DNA from 2 places in the Arthrobacter sp. PL16 genome. Region 1 is predicted to be linked to the other one. Evidence: riboswitches for the same ligand, from Rfam matches in the RefSeq annotation. Region 1 holds a riboswitch; the other holds the start of a gene.
The links. A riboswitch is a leader RNA that binds a small molecule or an ion and turns the genes downstream of it on or off. The one in region 1 is predicted to bind S-adenosylmethionine.

Region 1 (4,084 bases):
GAACCAGTGCAGCGTGAAGGAGAACACGATCAGCAGTGCGAAGCCGATGATGAAGGTCGGCGTAGCGGCGAAGACCACCTCGATCCCGGAGACGATGGACCTGATCCAGGAGGCCCGCTGTGCTGAGAGGATCGCCACCGCGAAGGTCAGGGGCAGGGCGAGTGCGACGGCGGCGGCCGAGAGCGCCGCCGTGGCGCCGATCTGCTGACCGATGGCTTCCGTCACGGGCAGGCGTAGGCGGTACGACTGTCCGAGGTCCCCTTGCAGCAGGTTCCCGAGATAGCTGCCGTACTGCACGATGAACGGCTGGTCGAGGAGGTAGTCGGCTCGGACCTGCGCCAGGGTCTCGGCGGTAGGCCTCGCGTCGGGTCCGCCGAGGATCAGGAGGGCCGTGTCCCCTGGGATCAGGTAGACCGCGAGGAAGGTCAGCGAGGCCGCGCCCCAGAGGACGCCGAGACCGACCAGCAGGCGCGTGAGGATGCGTCGGAGGACGGCCACCTACTCCGCCTTCCACGCGTAGGTCAGGACGGGCACCGGGTGGGACGTGTCGACGTCGACGTCCTGCACGGTGTTCGCGTAGGCGAACTGGCTCGGGTTTTCGTAGAGCGGCAGGCCGGGCACGATCTCGAGCAGCCGGTGCTGGGCCTTCGAGTACGCCTCTTCCGCCTCGGGCCCGTCGTCGGACTCGCGGGCTGTCAGCAGCAGGTCGTCCAGGGCCGGGTCGTTGACGTAGGACGAGTTCTGGCCGATCCGCTCACCGGTGATCTCCGAGGAGTGGTACCTGATGAACAGGACGTCGGTGGTGTTGGTGTGCCAGACGCCGGCGAGCGCGTCGAAGTCACCGGCATACCGCAGCTCGGTGAGTTGCGCCTGGGGGAGTTGGATGATCTGGAGATCGAAGCCGACCTTCCGGGCCTCGCCCTGGAGTTGGACCAGCAGGGGACTCGGCGTCGAACTCTCGACCGTCGGCACTTCGATGGTGAGTCGCTTGCCGTCCTTGGTGCGGAAGCCCTCGTCGTCCCTGGCCGACCAGCCGGCGTCGTCGAGGAGCTTGTTCGCCCGCTCCGGATCGTGGGTCAGCACGCCCTCGACGGTCGGGTCGTAGTATTTGCTCTCCCTGGAGAGGAAACTGTCGATCGGCGTATAGGTTCCGAAGCCGAGGCTTTCGGTGACGGCCTCGGTGTCGACGGCGGCTGCGAACGCCTGCCGGACCGCCAGGTCGTCGAAGGGGGCGCGGTTGAGGTTGAAGCTCAGGACGTAGGGGCTGCCGGTCCGTGGGAGGTTCTCATAGGTGAAGTCCGGGTCGGCCTGCACCGCTGCGGCGTTCTGCGGCGCGAGGTTCTCCGTGAGGTCGTACTGCCCTGACACCAGGGACTGGTGCCGGATGACCGGCTCGCTGACGAGTGTGACCTCGACGCCGTCGAGGTACGCCTCGCCGTCGCCCTCGAGCCACTCCGGCGCCCAGTCGTACCCTTCACGCTTCGAGTAGCTGATGCTCTGGCCCGGCTGGTAGTCCGCGACGGTGAACGGGCCCGTCCCGATCGGCTTCTGGCACAGCGTCTCGGGAGACTCCGCGATGGCCTTGCCCGAGTTCATGCCGAGCCACGACTGCGCGAGGGCGTAGAGGAAGGGGGTGTACGGGTAGTCGAGGTAGGCCTCGAAGGTGAATTCGTCGATGACCTTGCCGTCCACGTAGGGGGCTATGTATGCGGCGGCGAGCGGCGATTTCGTCGCCGGATCCCGCATGTGCTCGAGGTTCTGACCCAGGACCTCGGCATTCCAGGGAGATCCGTCGCTGAAGGTCACGCCCTGCTTGAGGTGGAAGGTGTAGGTCTTGCCGTCTTCCGAGATGTCCCAGGATTCCGCGAGGTACGGCGCGATGTCCCCGTTCTCGTCCAGCGTCACCACGTTGTCGTAGACCAGGCGCCCCAGGAACTGCTGCTGGGTAGCCGAGATGCCGTGGCCGTCGAGGCAGCCCGGTTCCGCCGAGATCGATACGTCCAGGATGCCGCCGCTCACGGGTTCACCGGTTGCTTCGGAGGTGGAGCTCGCCGGCCCCGCACATGAACTGAGGAGCGCGGCCAGGGCAACCGCGGATACCGCGGTGAGATTCCGGAAATACCGGAATTGCCTGGAATTCCGGGCAGGGGGAATTACGGATTCATTCAAGGGGAATTCCTTACAGCGGTCCGGCGCCGCGCAGGGCGGAATACGGAGAAGTGGAAAAGAATCAGCAGGGTGGGCGCATGGCGCGTAGGACTGCTAAGGGATGGTGCGGTGGGCGGTACAGCTCACGGTGTCTGCCTTTCGACGTGCTCTTGCCCGCACCGGACCGGCACTTGCGTGCCATGGCGGAGGCCGCTTCGTCATCCGAACCACCCAGGAACATGGGGTTGGTGTGCGGTCCAGTCGGAGCTTTGCGACCGCATCTCTTGAAGCTGGACCAACTATAGGCAGAACAGGGAGTTGTCCGGTCAATAAAAAGAAATATGACGATTATTGAGATATACGTCGGAACGAACAGGGGCGACCAGATGAATAACCTGCGGGAATTCTGGCGGGGGAGTCACTTCAGGTCCCGTTCCGGAAAGTCGTTCGCCGTGAGGTGACCTCTTCTCCGGCTGCTCCCTCGCACGTATGCCGAGCGTCAACCGAGAACGACGGCCCCGTTGTCGTCGATGCGCCAGCAGGGGTTGTGGGCGATCTCCCAGACGACGTCGTTGGGGTCGCGCACGAGGGCGTGGAAGATACCTCCGAAGGCACCCTTTCGAGGCTCCTTCAGCACCGTTGCGCCGGCATCGGCCATCGCCGCGACCACCTTCTGTACGTCGCCAGGGCTGCCGACGTTGTGGGACAGCGTCACTCCCGCTGGATCGGGCGCTTCATCACGTCCCACGTCCTCGGCGAACTTCTCGGCGAGGAACAGCCCCAGCAGCAGTCCAGGTGCTACCTGGTAGAAGATGATCTCGTCCGGTACGTCAAGGACCGGCGACCAACCCAGCTTGCGGTAGAACGACCGCGCCGCGTCGAGGTCACGCGTGGCAACGGTGATGAAGTGCAGCTGCTGGTCCATGGCGAGAGCATAGCCGCGTGCCGCTGAACGATTCGAAGCGTCTTGCCACGCTCGCTCAACAGGGGGACAGTAACCCACGGAAGGCACATGGGTTCCTGCGGAGTGATGGGATCGAATTGCTCGCGTAGCCGGATCGGAGGTTTCATGAGGAGTGTATCCAGCGCGATACTGTCTGCGTTCCTGGAGGCGGCCGAACGAGTCGAATCCGTACTCGACAGCACAGCTGTGGCGGAGCATTGGGAAGATCAGAGTGCTCTCGAGGGGTACACCGTTGCGGGCTTGGCCGGACACCTGGCGAGGGCTGTCCTCACGGTTGAGCAGTACGTCGATGCCCCGGCGCCGTCTGGAACTGTCGAGGCAACCGACGCGGCGGGATACCTCATCGCAGTGCTGGGTGACCATGATCCGGTCGACAGCGATTTCCATCGCGGGGTTCGTGCCCGCTCACATGATGCCTCCGCCGTGGGGGCTGCGGCTCTTGCACAGGACGTCGGGCGTGCGCGACGACGACTCCAGGAACACCTCGATGGATCGACCATGGATCGTCGGGTCGAAGTCCTGCAGGGTGTTGTGCTCACGGTCGAGGAGTATCTGAGGACACGACTGGTGGAACTGGTGGTGCACCTCGACGATCTTGCCGTGAGCGTTGGCGAGGAGAACAGGCAGGATCTTGCGCAGGACGCCTGCGAAGAGGCTGCGGTCGTCCTGATCCAAGTCGCCATGCGCCGGCATGGAGCGCTGGCCGTGATTCACGGTCTCGTGCGAAGGGAACGCCACCCGGAAGCTGTCCGCGCCTTCTGACGTTCATCCAGTCATCGTCCGGCGATGATTCAGATTCGATCACATCTGCGCAGTCAGTTGCACCTGGGAGGTGGAGGCCCAAGTCTGGAATTCTCGCCGTGATCATTGTGCGTCATTGAAAATTCCTTATGGCTCCTCGAGAAATGGCTCGGACATGGACGCCGCGTTTTGGCAGCAGTTTCACCGTAGTGAGCACGTCGATCAGTGAGT
Region 2 (4,084 bases), on a different contig from region 1:
GGCTCCCCCGGTCCCGGGCGGCGTCATGGCTCATCAGCGCCTCGGTCAGGATGACATAGCTGTTGGCATCGAATCGGTCCACCAGTTTCTCGGCCTGGTGGTCGAGGTAGCTCTCCACCTGGTAGCGGCCGCGGTGGGAGGGCAGGACGGCCCCGAAGGGCTGCTCGGCGTCCTGCTCCGCCCGACCGAAGCGTGCCTCGAGCTCCCGTTCGGAGCGGTAGGTGATGTGCGCGATGCGGCGGGCCAACCCGAGGCCCGCTTCCGGAAGCGGGCCGTCGTAGTAGTCGCCGCCGCGATAGGCGGGATCGAGCCGGATGGCCTGAAGCTGCGCCTGGGCGAACGCTATCTGTTCGGCCGACGAGGCGGCAGTGCAGGCGATGACGGCGCACCGCTCCACGCGGTCCGGATACATCAGGGCCCATTCGAGCGCGCGTGCGCCGCCCATCGATCCACCGAGCACCGAGTGCCAGCGCTCGATACCGAGCAGGTCGGCGAGCAGGGCCTCGGCGCGGACGGAGTCGCGGATGGTGACGAAGGGGAAACGTGATCCCCAGGGAGCGCCGTCGGGGGCGAGGCTGGCCGGCCCCGTCGAGCCGTAGCAGCCTCCCACCATATTGATGGACACCACGAAGAAGCGGTCCGTGTCCACGGTCCGTCCTGGACCGACCAGCGAGTCCCACCAGCCCTCCTCCTCCGATGCCCCCCGCGCGACGTGCGAACTGCCGGTGAGGGCATGCTGCACCAGCACGGCGTTCGAGGCATCCCGGTCCAGCTCGCCCCACGTCTCGAAGGCGAGCTGCACGTCCGGCAGCTCACCCCCGGTCTCGAGGAACAGCGGACCGATGGGGGCGACGCGCAGGAGCCCGTCCCCCGAGGGGCCGGCGTCGTTCCCCGGGTACAGCGGAGCAGGAGGGTAGGTGGTCACGAAAGGTTAGGCTCCCTTGGCGGCGCGGAAGCCCGCGTCCAGGTCGGCGAGGATGTCGGTGATGTTCTCGAGTCCCACCGACAGCCGGACGAGGCCCGGACGCACACCGGCCGTGAACTGCGCCTCGGCGCCGAGCTGACTGTGGGTCGTCGAGGCCGGATGGATGACGAGCGAGCGGACATCGCCCACGTTCGCCACGTGGGAGTGCAGTTCGAGGCCGTCCACGAACCGCTTGCCCGCCTCTACTCCACCGACGATGTCGAAGCTGACGATCGCGCCCGTGCCGTTCGGGCCGTACTTGCGCCCCCGCTCGTACCAGGGGCTCGAGGCGAGTCCGGCGTAGGAGACGCGTTCGACGTCGTCGTGCCCTTCGAGCCATTCGGCCACGGCCTGGGCGTTCTGCACGTGACGCTCCACCCGGAGGCTGAGCGTCTCCAGTCCCTGCGCGATCAGGAAGGCGTTGAACGGGGACACCGAGGCGCCGAGGTCGCGCAGCAGCTGCACGCGTGCCTTGAGGATGTAGGCGAGGTTGGCACCCAGAGGGCTGCCGACGCCCAGGTCGCGCGCATAGACGAGCCCGTGGTAGCTCTCGTCCGGCGTGTTCAGGCCGGGGAAGCGCTCGGGGTACTGCGCGAAGTCGAAGTTGCCCGAATCGACGATCACACCGGCGATCGCGGTGCCGTGCCCGCCGAGGTACTTCGTGGCGGAGTGCACCACGATGTCCGCGCCCCATTCGATCGGCCGGATCAGGTACGGGGTGGACAGTGTGTTGTCCACGATCAGGGGCAGGCCGTGCTCGTGGGCGACGGCACTGATGCCCTCGAGGTCCAGGACGTCCTGCCGGGGGTTGGAGACGACCTCGCCGAAGAAGAGCTTGGTGTTCGGCCGCACGGCCGCCCTCCACTGCTCGAGGTCATCCGGATCCTCCACGAACGTGGTCTCGATCCCGAACTTCTTCAGCGTGTGCTTGAAGAGGTTGTACGTGCCGCCGTACAGGCTGGGGCTGGCGACGATGTGATCGCCCGCCTCGGCGATGTTCAGGATCGCGAAGGTCTCGGCGGCCTGCCCGGAAGCGAGCAGGAGGGCGCCGACGCCACCCTCGAGGCTCGCGATCCTGGTCTCCACCGCCTCCTGGGTGGGATTGCCGATACGCGTGTAGATGGGTGCGAGCTCCGCCAGGGCGAACCTGTTGGCGGCACTCTCGGCGCTCGGGAAGACGAACGACGACGTCTGGTAGATGGGCAGCGCTCGCGCCCCCGTGGTTGCGTCCGGGACCTGGCCGGCGTGGATCTGGCGTGTCTCAAAGGACCAATCGTTGGACATGGTGCTCCCTGTTCGAAGGGGCCCCGCCTGTCCGATGCTCCGGCCGGTAACTGCTGCTCCAGGACACCGGACCCGCAGGAGCCCGCGCTTGCACGGCGCCGATGCAGCGCCGAGCCTGGTCTTCACCCGGGGCACCCCACCGCGGTTGGAGGGTTGCCGGCCAGCAAGCCGGGGCTGTGTGCTGGCACTCATGACCTGTATTCATGAAAACGCATCCGGGCGGATCCGGCAACCCGTATGACACTGGATGAAGTGACCGCAGGTTCACCGCTGGAGGGTCCGGTTGACGCGCGGATGAGGGAGCGATCGGGGGTAAGGGTTGCCTAAGTCGAGAGGTGCATCACTAAGTGCCAAGATAATCGCATGCGACTGGACCATGTCTCTTATGCCTGCGAACCCGACGGACTTGCTGCGACGGCCGATCGGATCTCTGCCAAGCTCGGAATGGACCCCGTAAAGGGTGGTGTCCACCCGCGCTTCGGTACCCGCAACATGATCTTCCCGTTGGCGAACGACCAGTACCTCGAGGTCGTCGAGGCCCTGAACCACCCGGCGTCGGACAAGGCTCCCTTCGGCCAGGCCGTGCGTGCCCGCTCCGAGGCCGGTGGAGGCTGGATGGGCTGGTGCGTCGCGGTCGAGGATCTCGGCCCCTTCGAAGAACGGCTCGGCCGCAGCGCCGTTCCCGGCAACCGCAAGTTTCCCGACGGCCAGGAACTGACCTGGCGGCAGATCGGCATCAAGGGCCTCATCGCGGATCCCCAGGTCCCGTACCTGCTGCGCTGGGACGAGGGCACCGAATCCCTGCACCCGTCCAAGGCCCGGCCCGCATCCGTCAAGCTCGACTGCCTGACCATCGCCGGCTCTTCCGAGCGCGTCACCGAATGGCTCGGCACGGACGTCGAGGAGACGCTCGATGGGGTCGAGGTCCAGTGGATCGCCCCCAACGGGACCCCGGGCATCATGTCCGTGACCTTCGAGACCGACGAGGGCCGTATCGAGATCTGACGGTCCGGCTACGGACACCGAACAAGGAAGGGACCGGACTGATGTCCGGTCCTTTCCTCTGTTCGGTGGTTCAGGCGTGTGTGTACGTCAGGCAATCTGCCGCTTCGGCGCCCGGCCCCACCTTGACCGCCGGCGCGGTGCACAGGAGGTCGTGGTTGAAGCTGCATTCGGAGCGCTGGCATGCGCCGACGTGCGCGAGCATCTTGGGCAGGCCGCCACTGATCGACGTGTCGATGAAGGTGGCGCAGGAGGCGTGTTCTTCGCTCCCGGAGACGGTGATGGCCACGGCGGTACAGCCGTCGTGGTTGAACGAGCAGTTGTGGACACTGCACTCAGAGACACTGGTGACGACGCTCATGATTCCTCCTGGCTGGTCCGGTGGAGCCCCGGTCGGAGCCGCCGCTCTTATGCGGATAAATCCACGGTAGCACCGCAATTGACCGATAATTTAGTCATGATTATCGTGCGGAATAAACAAAGGCAAGCCTTGTCTAAATAATTCAGCCACCAATTCCGATAGCCGGTCCGATGAGCGCGAATCCGACGAAGCCGGTGATGTCGATGAGCGCGTGGGCGATGACGAGCGGCATGACCCGGCGGGTGCGGGTATAGAACCAGCCGAAGAGCAGGCCCATCAGCACGTTGCCGACGAACGGACCGAAGCCCTGGTACAGGTGGTAGCTTCCCCGCACGAGGGCGCTGGTGATGATGATGGCGGGGGTCGACCAGCCCAGTTCCCGCAGGCGGATGAACAGGTACCCCACCACGATCACCTCCTCGAGCACCGCGTGCCTGAGCGCGGACAGGATGAGCACGGGGATGGTCCACCAG

Region 2: it holds a riboswitch for S-adenosylmethionine, as region 1 does, so the genes downstream of both, RCH21_RS12350 (bifunctional o-acetylhomoserine/o-acetylserine sulfhydrylase) here and RCH21_RS03410 (ABC transporter substrate-binding protein) in region 1, are expected to answer to the same signal.

Annotation. Positions count from the first base shown of each region.
Region 1 covers NZ_JAXCIC010000001.1:744,552-748,635, forward strand. Annotated here, with positions in the region: gene RCH21_RS03405 (ABC transporter permease) at 1-498, opposite strand, end outside; gene RCH21_RS03410 (ABC transporter substrate-binding protein) at 499-2,169, opposite strand; SAM riboswitch class IV at 2,310-2,438, opposite strand; gene RCH21_RS03415 (VOC family protein) at 2,648-3,073, opposite strand; gene RCH21_RS03420 (maleylpyruvate isomerase N-terminal domain-containing protein) at 3,218-3,874, shown strand.
Region 2 covers NZ_JAXCIC010000005.1:298,687-302,770, reverse strand. Annotated here, with positions in the region: gene metX (homoserine O-acetyltransferase MetX) at 1-925, opposite strand, end outside; gene RCH21_RS12350 (bifunctional o-acetylhomoserine/o-acetylserine sulfhydrylase) at 932-2,248, opposite strand; SAM riboswitch class IV at 2,328-2,444, opposite strand; gene RCH21_RS12345 (VOC family protein) at 2,612-3,253, shown strand; gene RCH21_RS12340 (DUF1540 domain-containing protein) at 3,324-3,611, opposite strand; gene RCH21_RS12335 (CPBP family intramembrane glutamic endopeptidase) at 3,754-4,084, opposite strand, start outside.